3 regions of the Streptomyces sp. NPDC006365 genome follow, and region 3 is predicted to be linked to each of the others. Evidence: riboswitches for the same ligand, from Rfam matches in the RefSeq annotation. Region 3 holds a riboswitch; each other region holds the start of a gene.
The links. A riboswitch is a leader RNA that binds a small molecule or an ion and turns the genes downstream of it on or off. The one in region 3 is predicted to bind thiamine pyrophosphate.
Positions count from the first base shown of each region.

Region 1: it holds a riboswitch for thiamine pyrophosphate, as region 3 does, so the genes downstream of both, ACFYO0_RS33100 (thiamine ABC transporter substrate binding subunit) here and thiC (phosphomethylpyrimidine synthase ThiC) in region 3, are expected to answer to the same signal.
Region 2: it holds a riboswitch for thiamine pyrophosphate, as region 3 does, so the genes downstream of both, thiO (glycine oxidase ThiO) here and thiC (phosphomethylpyrimidine synthase ThiC) in region 3, are expected to answer to the same signal.

Region 1 covers NZ_JBIAHS010000015.1:178,502-184,113, reverse strand. Annotated here, with positions in the region: gene ACFYO0_RS33110 (ABC transporter ATP-binding protein) at 1-685, opposite strand, end outside; gene ACFYO0_RS33105 (ABC transporter permease) at 742-2,460, opposite strand; gene ACFYO0_RS33100 (thiamine ABC transporter substrate binding subunit) at 2,436-3,521, opposite strand; TPP riboswitch at 3,614-3,718, opposite strand; gene rlmN (23S rRNA (adenine(2503)-C(2))-methyltransferase RlmN) at 3,816-4,961, opposite strand; gene ACFYO0_RS33090 (phosphatidate cytidylyltransferase) at 5,061-5,612, opposite strand, start outside.
Region 2 covers NZ_JBIAHS010000007.1:206,105-211,716, reverse strand. Annotated here, with positions in the region: gene pknB (Stk1 family PASTA domain-containing Ser/Thr kinase) at 1-859, opposite strand, end outside; gene ACFYO0_RS21225 (thiazole synthase) at 1,216-2,010, opposite strand; gene thiS (sulfur carrier protein ThiS) at 2,014-2,214, opposite strand; gene thiO (glycine oxidase ThiO) at 2,226-3,422, opposite strand; TPP riboswitch at 3,420-3,533, opposite strand; gene ACFYO0_RS21210 (hypothetical protein) at 3,586-3,933, shown strand; gene ACFYO0_RS21205 (NAD(P)/FAD-dependent oxidoreductase) at 4,022-5,260, shown strand; gene ACFYO0_RS21200 (Rv2175c family DNA-binding protein) at 5,353-5,612, shown strand, end outside.
Region 3 covers NZ_JBIAHS010000004.1:388,265-393,876, forward strand. Annotated here, with positions in the region: gene ACFYO0_RS15010 (SsgA family sporulation/cell division regulator) at 1-419, shown strand, start outside; gene ACFYO0_RS15015 (YibE/F family protein) at 450-1,880, opposite strand; TPP riboswitch at 1,953-2,109, shown strand; gene thiC (phosphomethylpyrimidine synthase ThiC) at 2,102-3,922, shown strand; partial or broken gene ACFYO0_RS15025 (thiamine biosynthesis protein ThiC) at 4,452-4,582, shown strand; gene ACFYO0_RS15030 (hypothetical protein) at 4,731-5,603, opposite strand.

The DNA.
Region 1 (5,612 bases), on a different contig from region 3:
CCACGAACTCGTCCGCCGGCCGCTGCCACACCTCAAGTGGCGTACCGGACTGGGCGATCCGCCCGTCGCGCATCACCACGACCCGGTCGGCGAGCGCGAACGCCTCACCTTGGTCGTGGGTGACCGCGAGCACGGTGGTGCCCAACTCGCCGAAGAGTTCCCGGAGTTCGACCACGAGCCGCTCGCGCAGGGAGCGGTCGAGCTGGCCGAGCGGTTCGTCGAGCATGAGCAGCCGGGGGCGCGGGGCGAGCGCGCGGGCGAGGGCTACGCGCTGCTGCTCGCCCCCGGAGAGGGAGGCGATGGCCCTGGAAGCGGCTCCCGGCAGGCCGACGAGCTCCAACAACTCCTGCACACGTGCGCCCTGTTGGGCCTTCGCCGCACCGTGCATCCGCAGGCCGAAGGCCACGTTGCCGCCCACATCGCGCTGTGGGAAGAGCTGGTGGTCCTGGAACATCAGGCCGACGCCCCGCTTGTGCGCGGGGACCCCGCCCAGGTCCCGGCCGTCCAGGAACACCCGCCCGGAGTCGAGGTGTTGCAGACCCGCGACGACTCGCAGCAGCGTCGACTTGCCGCTGCCGCTGGGCCCGAGCACACACACGATCTCGTGCTCGGCGACGTCGAGGCCGACGGCGTCGAGGACGGTACGCCTCCCGAACCGTACGGTCGCTTCATCGAGCGTGAGCATCGCGTCCCGCTGGAGCTTCGAGTCCCGCTCGTGCATCGCATCGCGCTTAGGCATCGTCAGAACTCCCCCGTCCGGTCGGTGCGGATGCGTTCGAGCAGGAGCAGCGCCACCGCGCACACCACCATCAAGATCGTCGAAAGGGCCATCGCCTGGCCGTAGTTGAGCTCGCCGGCGCGTCCGAGGAGCCGGGCCACGGCGACCGGCAGGGTCGGGTTGTCGGGCCGGGCGATGAAGACGGTCGCGCCGAACTCGCCGAGCGAGACGGCGAAGGCGAACCCGGCCGCGATCAGCAGGGCCCGCCGCACCATCGGCAGATCGACCTCGCGCCAAACCCGCCATGGCGAGGCTCCGAGCACGGCCGCTGCCTCACGCAGCCGTACGTCCACGGCTCTCAGGACGGGCAGCATGGTGCGTACGACGAAAGGGACGCCGACCAGCGCCTGGGCGAGGGGCACCAGGATCCAACTGCTTCTCAGGTCCAGCGGCGGCTCGTCGAGCGCGATCAGGAAACCGAAGCCGACGGTCACCGCGGAAACGCCGAGCGGGAGCATGAGCAGCGCGTCGAAGCCCCGCACGAGACGGCCTGCGTCCATGGGGGTCCCCCCGTTCGAGCGAAGCCGAGAATGGGGGAGGGTGAGCGCGGCGGCCGCGAGACCGCCGATCAGCAGGGCGAGGGCGGTGGCGGCGCAGGCGTACTGCAGTGAATTGCCGACGGCCTCGATGGGCGGGACGAGGAAGACGCCGCTCTCGTCATCGGTCAACGCTTTGTAGTACGCGAATCCGGGCGCGTCCAACGAGCGTTGGACCAGCACGGCCAGTGGCGATACGAGCAGTACGGCGGCGGTGCCGAGGACCGCGGCGAGCAGCGTCCACTGCCCGGCGCCACGCGGCCGTCGCGCGGTCACGGAGGCGTCGACCAGGCGCAGGGCCGTCTCCCGGCGGCGTACCGTCCATGCGTGGACCGCGAGGATCGCCCCCACCGCCACGAACTGGATCATGGTGAGCACGGCGGCGGTGGAGAGGTCGAAGATCTCCGAGGTCTGCCGGTAGATCTCGACTTCCAGAGTGGCGAAGGTGGGACCGCCCAGGATCTGCACCACACCGAAGGAGGTGAAGGTGAAGAGGAAGACCATCAGCGCCGCGGCGGCCACGGCGGGGCTCAGCGCGGGGAGCGTGACCTTGCGCCAGGCCGCGAACCGTGAGGCGCCGAGCACCCGCGCTGCCTCCTCCTGACGTGGGTCGAGTTGCGACCAGAGGCCGCCGACGGTGCGTACGACGACGGCGTAGTTGAAGAAGACGTGCGCGAGCAGGATGGCCCAGACGGTGGTGTCGAGGCGGACGCCCCACAGTTCGTCGAGCAGACCGCCCCGGCCGATCAGGGCGAGGAACGCCGACCCGACGACGACGGTCGGCAGGACGAACGGGACGGTGACGACCGCGCGCAGGATCTGCTTGCCCGGAAAGTCGAAGCGCGCGAAGACATACGCGCCGGGGAGCGCGATGAGCAGCGTGAGCGCCGTGGAGACGAACGCCTGCCAGGTGGTGAACCACAGCACATGCCGGATGTCGGGCTGGGTGACGACATCGGTGATCCGGCCGAAGTGCCAGCCCCCGTCGGCCTCGAGGCCGCGCGCGACGATCGCGGCGACGGGGTAGGCGAAGAAGAGCGCGAAGAACACGACGGGCACGATCAGCAGGGCGAGCCGCGCCGCGTTCTTCCCGGGAGCCGGTGTCATGGGGCGTCCGGCCCTTACTTCAGTACGAGCGACGTCCATGACTTGACCCACTGGTCACGGTTCTTGGCGATCTCCTTGGGCGCCATGACCTCGGAGTCCTCCGCCGGCGCGCCGTACTTCGTGAACTCCTCGGGGATCTGCGCGTCCTCGCGCATCGGGTACACGAACATGTTGAGCGGCATGTCGGCCTGGAACTTCTTAGAGATGAGGAAGTCGATGAGGGCCTTGCCGCCCTTTGCGTTCTCGGCGTTGCTGAGCAGTCCCGCGTACTCGATCTGCCGGAAGCAGGTGCCGTAGGCGACGCCGGTCGGTGCGGTGTCCGGCTTGGGGTCGGCGAAGACGACCTCGGCGGGCGGAGAGGAGGCGTAGGAGACGACGAGCGGCCGGTCCCCCTTCGCCTTCTTGCCGCCGGCGGACCCGGAGAACTCCTCGTTGTAGGCCTGCTCCCAGCCGTCGACGACCTTCACGCCGTTGGCCTTGAGCTTCGTCCAGTAGTCCTGCCAGCCGTCGCCGCCGTATTTTGCGGCGGTGCCCAGCAGGAAGCCGAGGCCGGGCGAGGAGGTGGAGGCGTTCTCGGTGACGAGGAGGTCCTTGTACTCGGGCTTGACGAGGTCGTCGAAGGACTCCGGCGGGGTCAGGTCGTTCTCTTCGAAGTAGGCCTTGTCGTAGTTGACGCAGATGTCGCCGAAGTCGATGGGCGTGACCCGCTTCTTCTGCTGGTCGATCCGGTACTCCGGGGGCAGCAGATCGGAGTTTTTGGCCTCGTACGCCTGGAACAGGTCGTTGTCGAACGCCCGGGACAGCAGGGTGTTGTCGACGCCGAAGAGGACATCGCCCTGCGGGTTGTCCTTGGTGAGGATCGCCTTGTTGAGGGCCTGGCCTGCGTCCCCGTCCTTGAGGACCTTCACCTGGTAGCCGGACTGCTTCTCGAAGTCGCTGATCACGCTCTCGGACGCCGCCCACGAGTCATGGCTGACGAGGGTGACGGTCTTGGACTCCGAGGCCCCTTCCCCGTCCCCGGAGCCGGACGACGTGCATGCGGACAGCGTGACCAGACCGAGCCCGACGGCCACGGCCACGAACTTCTTGGTGGTGCTCACTGGATCCCTCCTGGGGATGACCAGAAGAGACGCGGCCCTGCCCGGCACTCTCGGAGAACTCCCGAGGCTCCCGGGCAGGGCGCAACAGCTGGCTCGAGTGAAGACCGAACTTCCTACCCAGAATGACCTGGGCGAGGTTCAGAGGGTCTGCGGCCGTGCCGCACTCTCAGCGCTGTGGCGCTCCCCTGTCGGATTTTGCAGGTATGAAGGTGTGTACGGAGGTCAGGGTACCGCCTGATCCGCCCGTGCCCACCGCTCGGCGGACGCTGTGATCAGCCCGTGCCCTGACTCCCGTCAGCGCTGGGTGGCCGCGAGCTGTCCGCACGCCCCGTCGATCTCCTGGCCACGGGTGTCCCGGACGGTGACCGGCACCCCGTGCGCGGCGATCGCCTCGATGAAGGCCTTCTCGTCCTCGGGCCGGGAGGCGGTCCACTTGGAGCCGGGCGTCGGGTTCAGCGGGATCAGGTTGACGTGCACGGGCTTGCCCTTGAGCAGCCGGCCGAGCCGGTCGCCGCGCCACGCCTGGTCGTTGATGTCCCGGATCAGCGCGTACTCGATGGACAGCCGGCGCCCGGACCTGGCCGCGTACTCCCATCCGGCGTCGAGGACTTCCCGCACCTTCCAGCGCGTGTTGACGGGTACGAGGGTGTCGCGCAGTTCGTCGTCCGGCGCATGCAGCGAGATGGCGAGCCGGCACTTGAAGCCCTCGTCGGCGAACCTGTGGATTGCGGGGACCAGTCCGACGGTCGATACGGTGATGCCGCGCTGCGACAGCCCGAGGCCGTCCGGCTCGGGGTCGGTGAGCGCCCGTATCGCCCCGACGACGCGCTTGTAGTTGGCGAGGGGCTCGCCCATGCCCATGAAGACGATGTTGCTGAGCCGCGCCGGACCACCGGGACTGTTTCCATTCTCGGGGGACGACCCCCCAGACCCCCCGAATTCGCCGTCCCTGAGGGCCCGCATGCCGTCGACGATCTGGTGCACGATCTCGGCAGTCGACAGATTCCGGTCGAGCCCGGCCTGTCCGGTGGCGCAGAAGGGGCAGTTCATGCCGCAGCCCGCCTGCGAGCTGATGCACATGGTGACCCGGTCCGGGTAGCGCATCAGCACGGACTCCACGAGCGTCCCGTCGAACAGCCGCCACAGGGTCTTGCGGGTGGTGTCCTGGTCGGTCGACAGATGTCGCACGACCGTCATCAGCTCGGGAAGCAGCGCCTCCTGAAGCTTGGCGCGCGAACCGGCGGGGATGTCGGTCCACTGCTCCGGGTTGTGCGCGTACCGCGCGAAGTAGTGCTGCGAGAGCTGCTTGGCACGAAACGGCTTCTCACCGATCGCGGCAACGGCTTCCTTGCGCTCGGCGGGCGAGAGATCGGCAAGGTGCCGCGGCGGCTTCTTGGCTCCGCGGGGGGCGACGAAAACGAGTTCTCCGGGCTTAGGCATGGCCATACAAGTGTCGCAGACATACGAAGAGGGGCTCGCCACCTGTGGACAACGAGCCCCTCACGTATGAACGTGCAGGTCAGCGGCGATGCACAAAGGTCACCCGGAGCCGACGAAGATCACCATCAGCAGCCACACCACCGGCGCTGTCGGCAGCAGGGAATCCAAGCGGTCCATGATGCCGCCGTGCCCCGGAAGCAGCGTCCCCATGTCCTTGATGCCCAGGTCACGCTTGATCATGGACTCTCCGAGGTCGCCGAGAGTGGCGGTGACCGCGACCGCGAAGCCCATCAGCAGGCCCTGCCACCAGGTGCCGTCCTCGATCAGGAACTCCATGAACAGGGCGCCCGCAGCCATGGCGAAGGTGACCGCACCGAGCAGGCCCTCGCGGGTCTTGCCGGGGCTGATGCGCGGAGCGAGCTTGTGCTTGCCGAAGCGCCAGCCGATGGCGTAGGCGCCCGTGTCACTCACCACGGCCAGCGCCAGGAATGTGAGGACCCGCCGCGCGCCGTCGTCGGCGGTGAGCATCATGGCCACGAACGTGGCCAGGAACGGGATGTAGAAGGCCGCGAAGACGCCCGCTGTGACGTCCTTGAGGTAGCCCTCGGGTGGTTCCGTCATGCGCCAGACGAGGACGGCGAGAGCGGTGAG
Region 2 (5,612 bases), on a different contig from region 3:
CGTCCAGCTGCTCGGCGGTCAGCCCGCTGCGCGCGTCCCGGACCTGTGCGAGCAGGGCCACCGCGTCGTGCGGACGTACATCCGCGGTGCGCGCGGTCGCCGACGCGACCAGTTCGTCGAGTTCGTAGGCAAGGCCCGGCACTTCCGCCGACGGCGGCGGGACGTCCTCGTGGAGGTGCTTGTAGAGCACCGCCGCGGGCGAGTCCGCGAGGTGCGGCCGGTCGCCGGTCAGCATCTCGTAGAGGACGATTCCGCAGGCGTATACGTCGACCCGTGGATCGGCCGTGCCGTGTTCTATCTGCTCCGGGGCCAGATACGACACCGTGCCGAGCACGGACCCTGTCGTGTTCGTGACGGTGTCAACAGCTCGTACGAGGCCGAAATCGGCCACCTTGACCCGGCCGTCGTCCCCTATGAGGACGTTCTCCGGCTTCATGTCGCGGTGCACGAACCCGGCGCGGTGCGCGCCGCCGAGCGCGGCGAGCACCGACTCCAGGATGTCGAGCGCCGCCCGCGGCTGCAGGGCCCCGCGCTCGCGCAGTACGTCCCTCAGGGTGCACCCGGCGACGTACTCCATGGCGAGATAGACGTACGGCCCGTCGGTCCCCTGGTCGAAAACCTGCACCACATTGGGGTGCGCAAGGCGGGCCACCGACTTGGCCTCGCGGATGAACCGCTCGACGAACGTGGCGTCCGCGGCCAGCGTCGGATGCATCACCTTGAGCGCGAGCACACGGTCCAGGCGGGTGTCCACAGCCCTGTAGACCGTGGCCATCCCGCCGACCGCGATACGTGCGTCGATGCGGTAGCGGCCGTCGAGCACCTGACCGACCAACGGGTCCTGAAGGGTCGTATCCACGCAGGTGAGTGTACGAGCCGAGGCTGTCAACGCCGCGTGATCGGTGGAGATTCGGAGCCGGACTGCAGCCGAGCTGTGACGAGACCGCAGGTCAGACCGGGATCATCATCGAGAGGGGACCATTGTCTCAGAGGCCGGTGATCGCGAGGGGAGCACCGTCTCCGAGGCCGGTGGCACCGTCTCCGAGGCCGGTGGCTGGTTTATGTCCCGTCGCGCCCCGTAAGGGGCGCGGAGCCGCAGCCGAGATACAACCCGGGGGCCTGGAGGCGCAGCCCCCCCCCCACGCGGCGGAGCCGCAAACTGATACAGCCGGGAAGGGGCGGGCTTGGGGAAAGGACCCCCTGGCCCCCACCCGCTCAGAAAGCGGGCCGCTCCGGATCCAGCCGAGCCACTCCCTCCACAGGAGACGACGCCTCAGCGAAGTGCCGCCGAGGGATCCGCCCCGCAAGCCGAGCCAACCGCCCCGCCTCCACCGCATGCTTCATGGCCTCGGCCATCAGCACCGGCTCCTGAGCCCGAGTGACGGCAGACGCAAGCATCACACCGGCACACCCCAACTCCATGGCAAGGGCTGCATCGGACGCCGTCCCGGCCCCCGCGTCCAAAATGACCGGCACGCGCGCGTGCTCCACGATCAACTGGAAGTTGTGCGGATTCCGAATTCCGAGCCCGGACCCGATCGGGGACCCGAGCGGCATGATCGCGGCACAGCCCACATCCTCCAGCTTCCGCGCGAGAACGGGATCATCGTTCGTGTAGGGCAACACCGTGAACCCGTCATCGACGAGCGTCTCGGCCGCGTCGAGCAATTCGATCGGATCCGGCAGCAACGTGCGCTCGTCAGCGATGACCTCCAGCTTCACCAGCGAGGTGCCGAGCGCTTCGCGAGCGAGCCGAGCCGTCAGCACGGCCTCCCCGGCGGTGTAACAGCCCGCCGTGTTCGGCAGCACACGAATACCGAGCCGATCGAGCACGGACAGCACCGAACCATGCACGGAAGCGTTTACGCGCCGCATCGCGACCGTCGTCAGCTCCGTGCCGGAGGCGACGAGCGACCGCTCCAGCACATCGAGGCTGGGCGCCCCGCCGGTGCCCATGATGAGGCGGGACGTGAAGGACGTACCGCTGATGAGAAACGGGTCGTCGGCCATGGTTCAGCCTCCTTGGACGGCGGTGAGGACCTCGATGCGGTCTCCCTCGGAGAGGGATGTGTCCGGCCACTGCGCGCGCGGGACGACGGTTTCGTTGAGCGCGGCGGCGACCCCGGAGGGCGCCGCGGTGAGGGTGGCGACCAGTGTGTCGAGGGCGGTGCCGGCGGCGATCTCCTGCCGCTCACCGTTGACGAAGACGTTCATGACGTAGACGTTCATACGGGCTGCTCCGTGCGGGCCGTACTGAAGCGCCTGGGTGTGAACGGGCGGGCTTCCTCCGGGAGTTCACCGGTGGTCAGCAGGTGCGCCATGGCGTCGCCCGTGACGGGGGTGAGCAGGACGCCGTTGCGGTAGTGACCGGTGGCCAGGAGCAGGCCGTCCAGTTCTGTGGGGCCGAGCAGGGGCGCGTTGTCGGGGGAGCCGGGGCGCAGTCCCGCGCGGGTCTCGGTGAGCGGGAGTTCGGTGATGCCGGGGACCAACTCGTGGGCGTCGCGCAGCAATTCGTACACGCCGCCCGCGGTCACCGTCGTGTCCCAGCCCAGCTCCTCACTCGTGGCGCCGACGACCAGCTCACCGTTCTCGCGCGGCACCAGGTACACATGGCTGCCCCGGACGACGGCCCGCACGGTACGGCTCAGGAACGGCGCGTACCGCTTCGGCACGGTCAGCCGCAGTACCTGCCCCTTCACCGGCCGTACGGGCGGCAGTACGGCGTCGGGAACGCCCGCGAGCCGCCCGCTGAGGCTGCCCGCGGCGAGGACGACCTGGCCCGCGATCAGCTCGGTCCCGTCGGTGGTGACGATCCCGGTGGCTCGGTCCCGTACGACGCTGAGCCGCTCCGCCCACACCCGGTGGAATGTCACTCCGGCCCGCTCGCACGCCGCGACCAGCGCCTTGGCGAGCCGCCGTGGATCGATCTGGTGGTCGCCGTCGACCTTGAGCCCTCCTCGCACGCCCGGCGCGAGCATCGGCTCCAGGCGCCGGCACTCGCGGCCGCTGAGCCACTCCGACTCCAGGCCCGACTGGACTTGCAGGGCGTGCAGTTCGCGCAGATGGGCGCGGTCGTCGGCGTCCAGCGCGACGGCCAGCGCGCCGCACTCGCGGTAGCCGAGGTCCAGGCCCGTCGCTTCGGTGAGTTCGGCGGCGAACTCCGGGTAGCGCCGGGCGGACGCCAGATTGAGGCCGAGCAGGGTTTGCTCGCCGTAGTGGAGCTCGGTGACGGCGGCCAGCATTCCGGCGGCCACCTGGGCCGCTCCGCCGCCGGGGTCGGGGTCCACGAGTGCGGTGGCGAAGCCGCGCTGCGCGGCACGCCAGGCGGTCACCAGGCCGATGATCCCGCCCCCGACGATCAGGACGTCGGATGTGTCGGATGTGCTTGACGACGCGTGTGATGCGAGCGATGTACGCGACATGGGCGTCCAGCCCCTCCCTTCGCCGGCATGACCCGGATCAGGTTCGTACGGTCGGAGGCCGTCCCAGCCTCCCTCTCAGTCCGGTGCGTCCGGACTCCCGCGAGTGCTCTAGGTTGGCCACCCTAACTCTTCGTGTCACACCTCAGTAAGGGAGCCGCACGGCATGGCCGGTTCGCTCGACGGTCTCGTCCTCGCCCCGGTCGCAGACCAAGCCCCAGGTCAGGTCGGTACGCGCACCCGCTTCTCGTACCACGAGAAGGACGGCGAGATCTGGGCCGAGTACGCGGGCGGCGACGTCGTACGCGGCCACCTGGTGGGTACACGTGAGGGTGACCGCCTCGACTTCCGGTACGTGCAGCTGAAGCGGGACGGCAGCACCTCCTCGGGGCACTGCCTGTCCCGAGTGGTCGAGCTCGCCGACGGGCGCGTACGCCTGGAGGAGACCTGGGAGTGGGAGTCGCAGACGGGCAGCGGGACGAGCGTGGTGGAACAGCTCGCCGACGATCTCTGACGGCCGTGCGAGACGTCATGACGGCTGTGCAGGACGTCACTGATCGCTCCCGCTGACTGACACAACGTCAGTTGACTATGGTGATCGGGTGAACGAGCAGACGCGGGAACGGAGCCGGGCAGCGCGACGACGTGTCGTGATCGTCGGCGCGGGCATGGCCGGCGTGCAGACCGCGGTCGCCCTGCGGGAGCAGGGTTTCACCGGCACCGTGACGCTGATCGGCGCGGAGCCGCACCAGCCGTACGACCGCCCGCCGCTCTCCAAGGCCGTCCTGCTCGGCACGGCCGAGGGCTCCGCCTTCGACGTCGACTTCGAGGCCCTGGGCATCGAGCTGCGCCTGGGGCTCGAGGTGACAGGCGTACGTCCTGTTGATCATGAACTCGACACGGCCATGGGGCCCGTTCCGTACGACGTCCTGGTCATCGCCACGGGCGCGGAACCCATGCGGCTGCCGGGCGCGGAGGGCGTACCGGGAGTGCATCTGCTGCGCACCCTGGACGACGCCGAGCGGTTGCGGCCCGTGCTGGCCCGGCAGCACGACATCGTGGTCGTCGGCGCGGGCTGGATCGGCGCCGAGTTCGCCACGGCGGCGCGCGAGGCCGGGTGCGCGGTGACCGTCGTCGAGGCCGCCGACCGGCCGCTCGCCGGCGCACTGCCCGCCGAGGTGGCCACGCCCATGACCGCCTGGTACGCGGACAGCGGCGCATCGCTGCGCACCCACGCGCGCGTGGAGCACGTCGAACCCGGGGCGGTCGTGCTGGACGACGGCTCGCGGCTGCCCGCGGGAGCCGTCGTCGTGGGCATCGGGGCGCGGCCCGCCACCGCCTGGCTGACCGGTTCCGGGATCGAGCTCGGCGCCCATCGCGAGGTGGTCGCGGACGACCACCTGCGCACATCCGTCCCGGACGTGTACGCGGTCGGCGACTGCGCCTCCTTCCCTTCGCGCAGGTACGGCGAGCGTCTTCTGGTCCACCACTGGGACAACGCCCTCCAGGGGCCCCGTACGGTCGCGGCGAACATCATCGACGAGACGCCCGCCGCCTACGACCCTGTGCCGTACTTCTGGTCCGAGCAGTTCGGCCGCTTCGTCCAGTACGCGGGGCACCACGCGCGCGCGGACGCCACGATCTGGCGCGGCGACCCGACGGGCCCGGCCTGGTCGGTGTGCTGGCTCCGGGAGAACCGGCTGGTCGCCGTGCTCGCGGTGGGACGGCCCCGGGACCTGGCGCAGGGCCGCAAGCTGATCGAAGCAGGTGTCCCGATGATTCCGGAACTGCTGTCGGACCCGTCCCGGCCCTTGAAATCGGCGAAATCGGCGACCGCGTAGGGCGACAGGGCGGGCCGCCGGGGTCCGGCGAACGGCCCAGGCGGGGCGGCCACGACTTCCGACTGTCAGTCCGGGATGGCACGCTTAATCCCGTGACCGAGATTGACGCAAAAATCGATGCTCTCGTCCCCGCCTGGCTCACCCTCCCCGACATCGCCGAACAGCTCGGCGTCGAGGTGACCCGTGTGCGGCAGCTGGTCAAGGAGGGCCAGCTCATCGCCGTACGCCGTGGTGAGAACCGAGCGCTGCACGTCCCCGCCGCCTTCATCGACGGAGACAAGGTCGTCAAGGGCCTGTCCGGCACCCTGACGCTCCTGAGGGACGACGGCTTCACGGACGAAGAGATGCTGGA
Region 3 (5,612 bases):
CAGAGATCATGATGAGCTTTCTCGTCTCGGAGGAGCTCTCCTTCCGTATTCCGGTGGAGCTTCGATACGCGACCTGTGATCCCTATGCCGTGCGTCTGACCTTCCACCTGCCCGGTGATGCCCCGGTGACCTGGGCCTTTGGCCGGGAGCTGCTGATCGATGGGGTGGGGCGGCCGTGTGGGGTCGGCGATGTGCACATTGCGCCCGCCGGCTCCGAGGGGTTCGGCGATGTGCTGATCCGGCTCCAAGTGGGCGCCGACCAGGCGCTGTTCCGCTGCGGAGCGGTGCCGCTCGTGGCGTTCCTCGACCGCACGGACAAGCTGGTGCCACTCGGCCAGGAGCACTCCCTTGCCGACTTCGACACACATCTCGACGAGGCCCTGGACCGCATCCTGGCGGAGGAACAGAGTGCGGGCTGAATCGTACGGTGCTCAGGGTGCCGTAACGCTTCAGCGCTTGCGGCGGCGGCCCCTCCCCCCGAGTACCGGCGTCCTGACGCCCGCCTGGGTCTGCTCCGGAGGCTGTGCCTGCGTAGGCGTCTGCGTCTCAGATCCGGATCCGGGGCGGTCCGCTGAGACCACCAGAGCGGCCAGGGCCGTAGTGACCGGTACGGAGGCGACCAGGCCGATCGAGCCGACGAGTGTACGCACGATCTCCTCAGCGACCAGCTCACTGTTGGCCACCGTCCCCACGCTGCTCTGAGCGATCGAGAACAGCAGCAACAGGGGCAGCGCGGCGCCCGCATACGCGAGGACGAGCGTGTTGACGACGGACGCGATGTGGTCCCGGCCGATACGGATGCCCGCCCGGTACAACCCGCGTCGGCCCATCGACGGATTGGCCGCGTGCAGCTCCCAGACCGCCGACGTCTGTGTCACCGTCACATCGTCGAGCACACCGAGCGAACCGATGATGACGCCCGCGAGCAGCAGACCGCTCATGTCGATGCTCGGATACAGGCCATGGATCAGACCGGTGTTGTCATCCGTGTTGCCAGTGAGTGCGGACCAGCCGATGAACAGTGAGCCGAGCACCCCGATCAGCAGCAGCGAGAGCAGTGTTCCGAGCACCGCGACCGATGTTCGGGCGGACAGTCCATGGCAGGCGTAGAGCGCGATCAGCATGATCGCGCTCGCCCCGACGACCGCCACGACCAAGGGGTTCGAGCCCTGCAGGATCGCAGGCAGGATAAAGAACGTCAGGAGGAGGAAGCTGACGGCCAGCGAGATCAGCGCCATGACACCGCGCATCCGGCCCACCACGACCACGGCGAGCGCGAAGATTCCGGCGAGCAGCGCCAGCGGGAGCCTTCGGTTCACGTCGGTGACCGAGTACTGGAGGTCCTTGGGAGCGTCGGGCGCGTACGCCACGATCACATCCTGCCCCTGGCTCAGCTGCCGAGACGAGTCCGGCTGGACGATCTCCGTGAAGGTACGGCCCTTGTCCTTGCCGGTGTCGACCCGGACCGTCGCCTTCTTGCAGGTGCCGGTCGCCTGCTGCTGAGCGGACGAGCCCTCCGCGGTCGAGGTGTCGCCGGTCGGGGTGCCCCCGGAGGCGTTGACGGACTTGCAGTCCACCTCGTCGACCTTGGTCACCGTGGCCTCTTGCGTCTGCCGGTCGAAGCCGACGCCGGTGCGTTCGTGGGGTGGGGCGCCGCCGGGCCACAGCACGGCCAGGCCTACGACGACTGCCGTGGCGAAGGGAATCAGCACCGCGGCGATGACCTTGCGCAAGTGTTTGGACACGGGGGCTGGAGGGCCATGGCCATGGCTATGCGCATGGCTGTGACCATGACCGTCACCAGAGCCGTGGTTGTCGCCGGGGCCGGGCCCGTGCGGCGGCTCGGAGGGGGGAAGCGGGGGCTGATGCGTTGTAGTCACCGACCGATCATCGCAAGAACGGAAGGGGCCCACTGTTCAGCGCGCCCACTATGACGCTAGCGTGGAGGGACCTTTTGCACACGCGGGAGCTCGGAGCACCGGGCTGAGAGGGCGCTGACCTCCGTCCCAGCGATGTTTCACGTGGAACATCGCCGTACGGAAACCGCTGCGTCGACCGCTGAACCTGTTACCGGGTAATGCCGGCGTAGGGAGTAGGTCTCATGACCAACAAGGACGTACGCACGCCTGCCTCCAAGGAGACGGACGAGGACTCAGCCTCGTCCGGGAACGGCGAGGCCGGGAAATCCATCGGCTGGCACAAGGCATATGTCGAGGGCTCGCGCCCCGATCTACGGGTGCCGGTCCGCCAGGTCCACCTCACCAACGGGCAGTCAGTCACCCTGTACGACACCTCCGGCCCGTACACCGATCCAGCCATCGACACCGATGTCCGCAGGGGCCTGACGCCGCTGCGCGAGAACTGGATCATCGCCCGCGGCGACACAGAGGAGTATGCGGGCCGTCCCATCCGCCCCGAGGACGACGGGATCAAGCACACCTCGCCGCGTGGCGGACTGCGCAACCTGGACGCCGTCTTCCCAGGACGTCCGCGCCAGCCGCGCCGGGGCACAGGCAGTACGGCCGTCACACAACTCGCGTACGCACGACGTGGCGAGATCACACCGGAAATGGAGTTCGTGGCAGTCCGCGAGAACGTCGACCCCGAGGTCGTACGTGAGGAGATCGCCGCGGGGCGGGCCGTGCTGCCTGCAAACGTCAACCACCCGGAGATCGAGCCGATGATCATCGGCAAGCGGTTCCTGGTGAAGGTCAACGCCAACATCGGTAATTCGGCGGTGACTTCCTCCATCGAGGAGGAGGTCGAGAAGATGACCTGGGCGACCCGTTGGGGTGCCGACACGGTCATGGACCTGTCCACCGGCCGGAACATCCACACCACCCGGGAGTGGGTGCTGCGCAACTCCCCCGTCCCCATCGGCACGGTGCCGCTCTATCAGGCGTTGGAGAAGGTCGACGGCCGTGCCGAGGAGTTGACCTGGGAGATCTACAAGGACACGGTCATCGAGCAGGCCGAGCAGGGCGTGGACTACATGACCGTCCACGCGGGCGTGCGCCTGCCGTACGTACCGCTCACCGCGAACCGCAAGACCGGCATCGTCTCGCGTGGCGGCTCGATCATGGCGGCCTGGTGCCTGGCGCATCACAAGGAGTCGTTCCTCTACGAGAACTTCGAAGAGCTGTGCGAGATCCTGGCCGCCTACGACGTCACGTACTCGCTCGGCGACGGGCTGCGGCCCGGCTCGATCGCGGACGCCAACGACGAGGCCCAGTTCGCGGAGTTGAGGACGCTCGGGGAACTCAACACGATCGCCAAGCGTTTCAACGTACAGACCATGATCGAGGGCCCGGGACATGTCCCGATGCACAAGATCAAGGAGAACATCGACCTTCAGCAGGAGATCTGCGATGAAGCTCCGTTCTATACGCTCGGCCCGCTGACGACGGACGTCGCGCCGGCGTACGACCACATCACCTCCGGCATCGGTGCCGCGATGATCGCCTGGTGGGGCACGGCCATGCTCTGCTACGTCACGCCCAAGGAACACTTGGGCCTGCCCAACCGTGACGACGTCAAGACCGGCGTCATCACCTACAAGATCGCCGCCCACGCAGCCGACCTCGCCAAGGGGCACCCAGGTGCACAGGAATGGGACGACGCGCTGTCCGATGCTCGCTTCGAGTTCCGCTGGGAGGACCAGTTCAACCTGGCCCTCGACCCCGACACGGCCCGAGAGTTCCATGACGAAACCCTCCCGGCAGAGCCCGCCAAGACGGCCCACTTCTGCTCGATGTGCGGGCCGAAGTTCTGCTCGATGAAGATCAGCCACAGCATCACAGAGCAGTTCGGCGGTACGGCTGCTGCGGGGGCGACGGCCGAGGAAGTCGCTGAGGGGATGCTGCAAAAGTCGAAGGAGTTCGCGGCCAGCGGGAACAGGGTGTACCTGCCGCTGGCGGACTGAGGAGCCGTCGAACTCATGCTCAGTCGGGCCCCTCTCCGTCAGCGCCGGAGGGGCCCGCTCTGAGGTTCTCCGCGTCTGCGGAGAACCTGCTGTTACGGGATACGATCGCGTCCATGTCAGACGGGAGCCGGAGATTGCGGCGGCTGCGCGCACGTTCGGCAGAGATCTTCTGGGCCATGGACCGTGCGTTGGGTGGCGACCAGCCGCCAACGAGCATGCAACGGTTGGCGGCGCGGTACCCGCTTCGGGTCGGCATGGTGGGCAGTGTCTTCGCGTCCGGGGCTTTCGCGTTGCTGGCGCTCACAAGCGAGACGCGTCCGTCGGACCTCGTGGCGGTACTCGTGGGCGGCGTTCTGATGGGCGCCATCTTCGGTCTGACTGCCCGGGGGGAGAGGGCGCGTCAGCGGCGCTTGCGGCGACGGGGAGTCTGGGACGGCTCGTAAGAGAGCCTCATGCGCGGGCGGAATGACCGCGATGACGGCCACGCCCAGAGGGCAATGGACGTTGCCCATGGCGGTTCAGACGCTCGTCGATGAAAATCTCTCAAGACATCCGCCGCGAACACGGCGATACGCAGACGGAGATCGAGGAAGGCATGGCGCAGAAGTCGCAGAGTTCGCGGCTGAGGGGGACCGGGTGTATCTTCCGCTCGCCGATTGACCTGATCCGGGCGCGGCGGCAGCCGCACCGCTCCGGACTCCGGCCCTCGACTTCATCGTCGTGGGCCGGAGCGGTTGTGCGGCTCGTCCGTCCGGCCGGAGCTCGGGGTCCCGGTTCGGCTGCTTCTGGTCTCGCCTCGGCCGCGCCCCTACTCCGGCTGATGCTCCGGTCCCCCGAAGTCCGGGCTTGAGAAGTCCGGGCTCGAGTAGCTGGGGCGGGGGCCTGCCGCGGGGCCGCCGTCGGGGCTGCTGAAGCCCGGGCGGTTGTAGCCGAGATGTGGGATTCGGCTGGTCGGCTGCGGCGGTGTCGTCGTACGGCCGAGGGCCGCTGAGCCCGGGTCGGCGAGTGCCTCTCGGAGAAACGGCATGATGCCGCGCTCCAGGAGGGCCTCGCGCCAGGCTTCCCTGGCCCGGCTCAGTTCCTCGCTTCGTTCACCCCGCGTGCCGGCCTCGAGCGAGCTCTCTCCGTTGCGCAGGGCGGTGAGCAGCAGACCGACCGCGGCGATCAGGATCGCGGCCGCGGTCACCGCGCCGAAGACCCACCCGGTGGTGAGGAGGGTCCGGGCGAACGCCGGCTCGGGGTTGAGCATCTTCAGGAGGTAGCCGACGACCAGGAAGATCGCCGAGGCGGTGCCGGCGAGGACAGGAGTGAGTACCGCGGCGACGGCGACGGCGCCCGCCCCGGCGGGCTCGGTGGCTTCCCCCACCGTGGCGGCGAGCCCCACCGAGCTCGTGCCCGGGTCCGTGGATCCGGATCCTTCGTGGACGCGTGGCGTGGGCGGCGCCGGCCGGCGCAGTTGCTCGCGGACCTTTACGTAGTGCTGGTATTCGGTCGCCGCGGCCGCCGTGATGAGCGCGGAGGCGTTGAGCGCCATGGTGCGCAGTTGTTCGGGGTTGAGCCGCTGGCCGACAGCGGCGAGTTCCGGACGGTGTGGTGCGGAGCGCAGCGCCTCATCGAGGACCCGCTCGTACTCTTGGCGGTCCTCACTCAACAGGTGCTGCGGAACGCTGTTCATGTGCATCCCCCGATG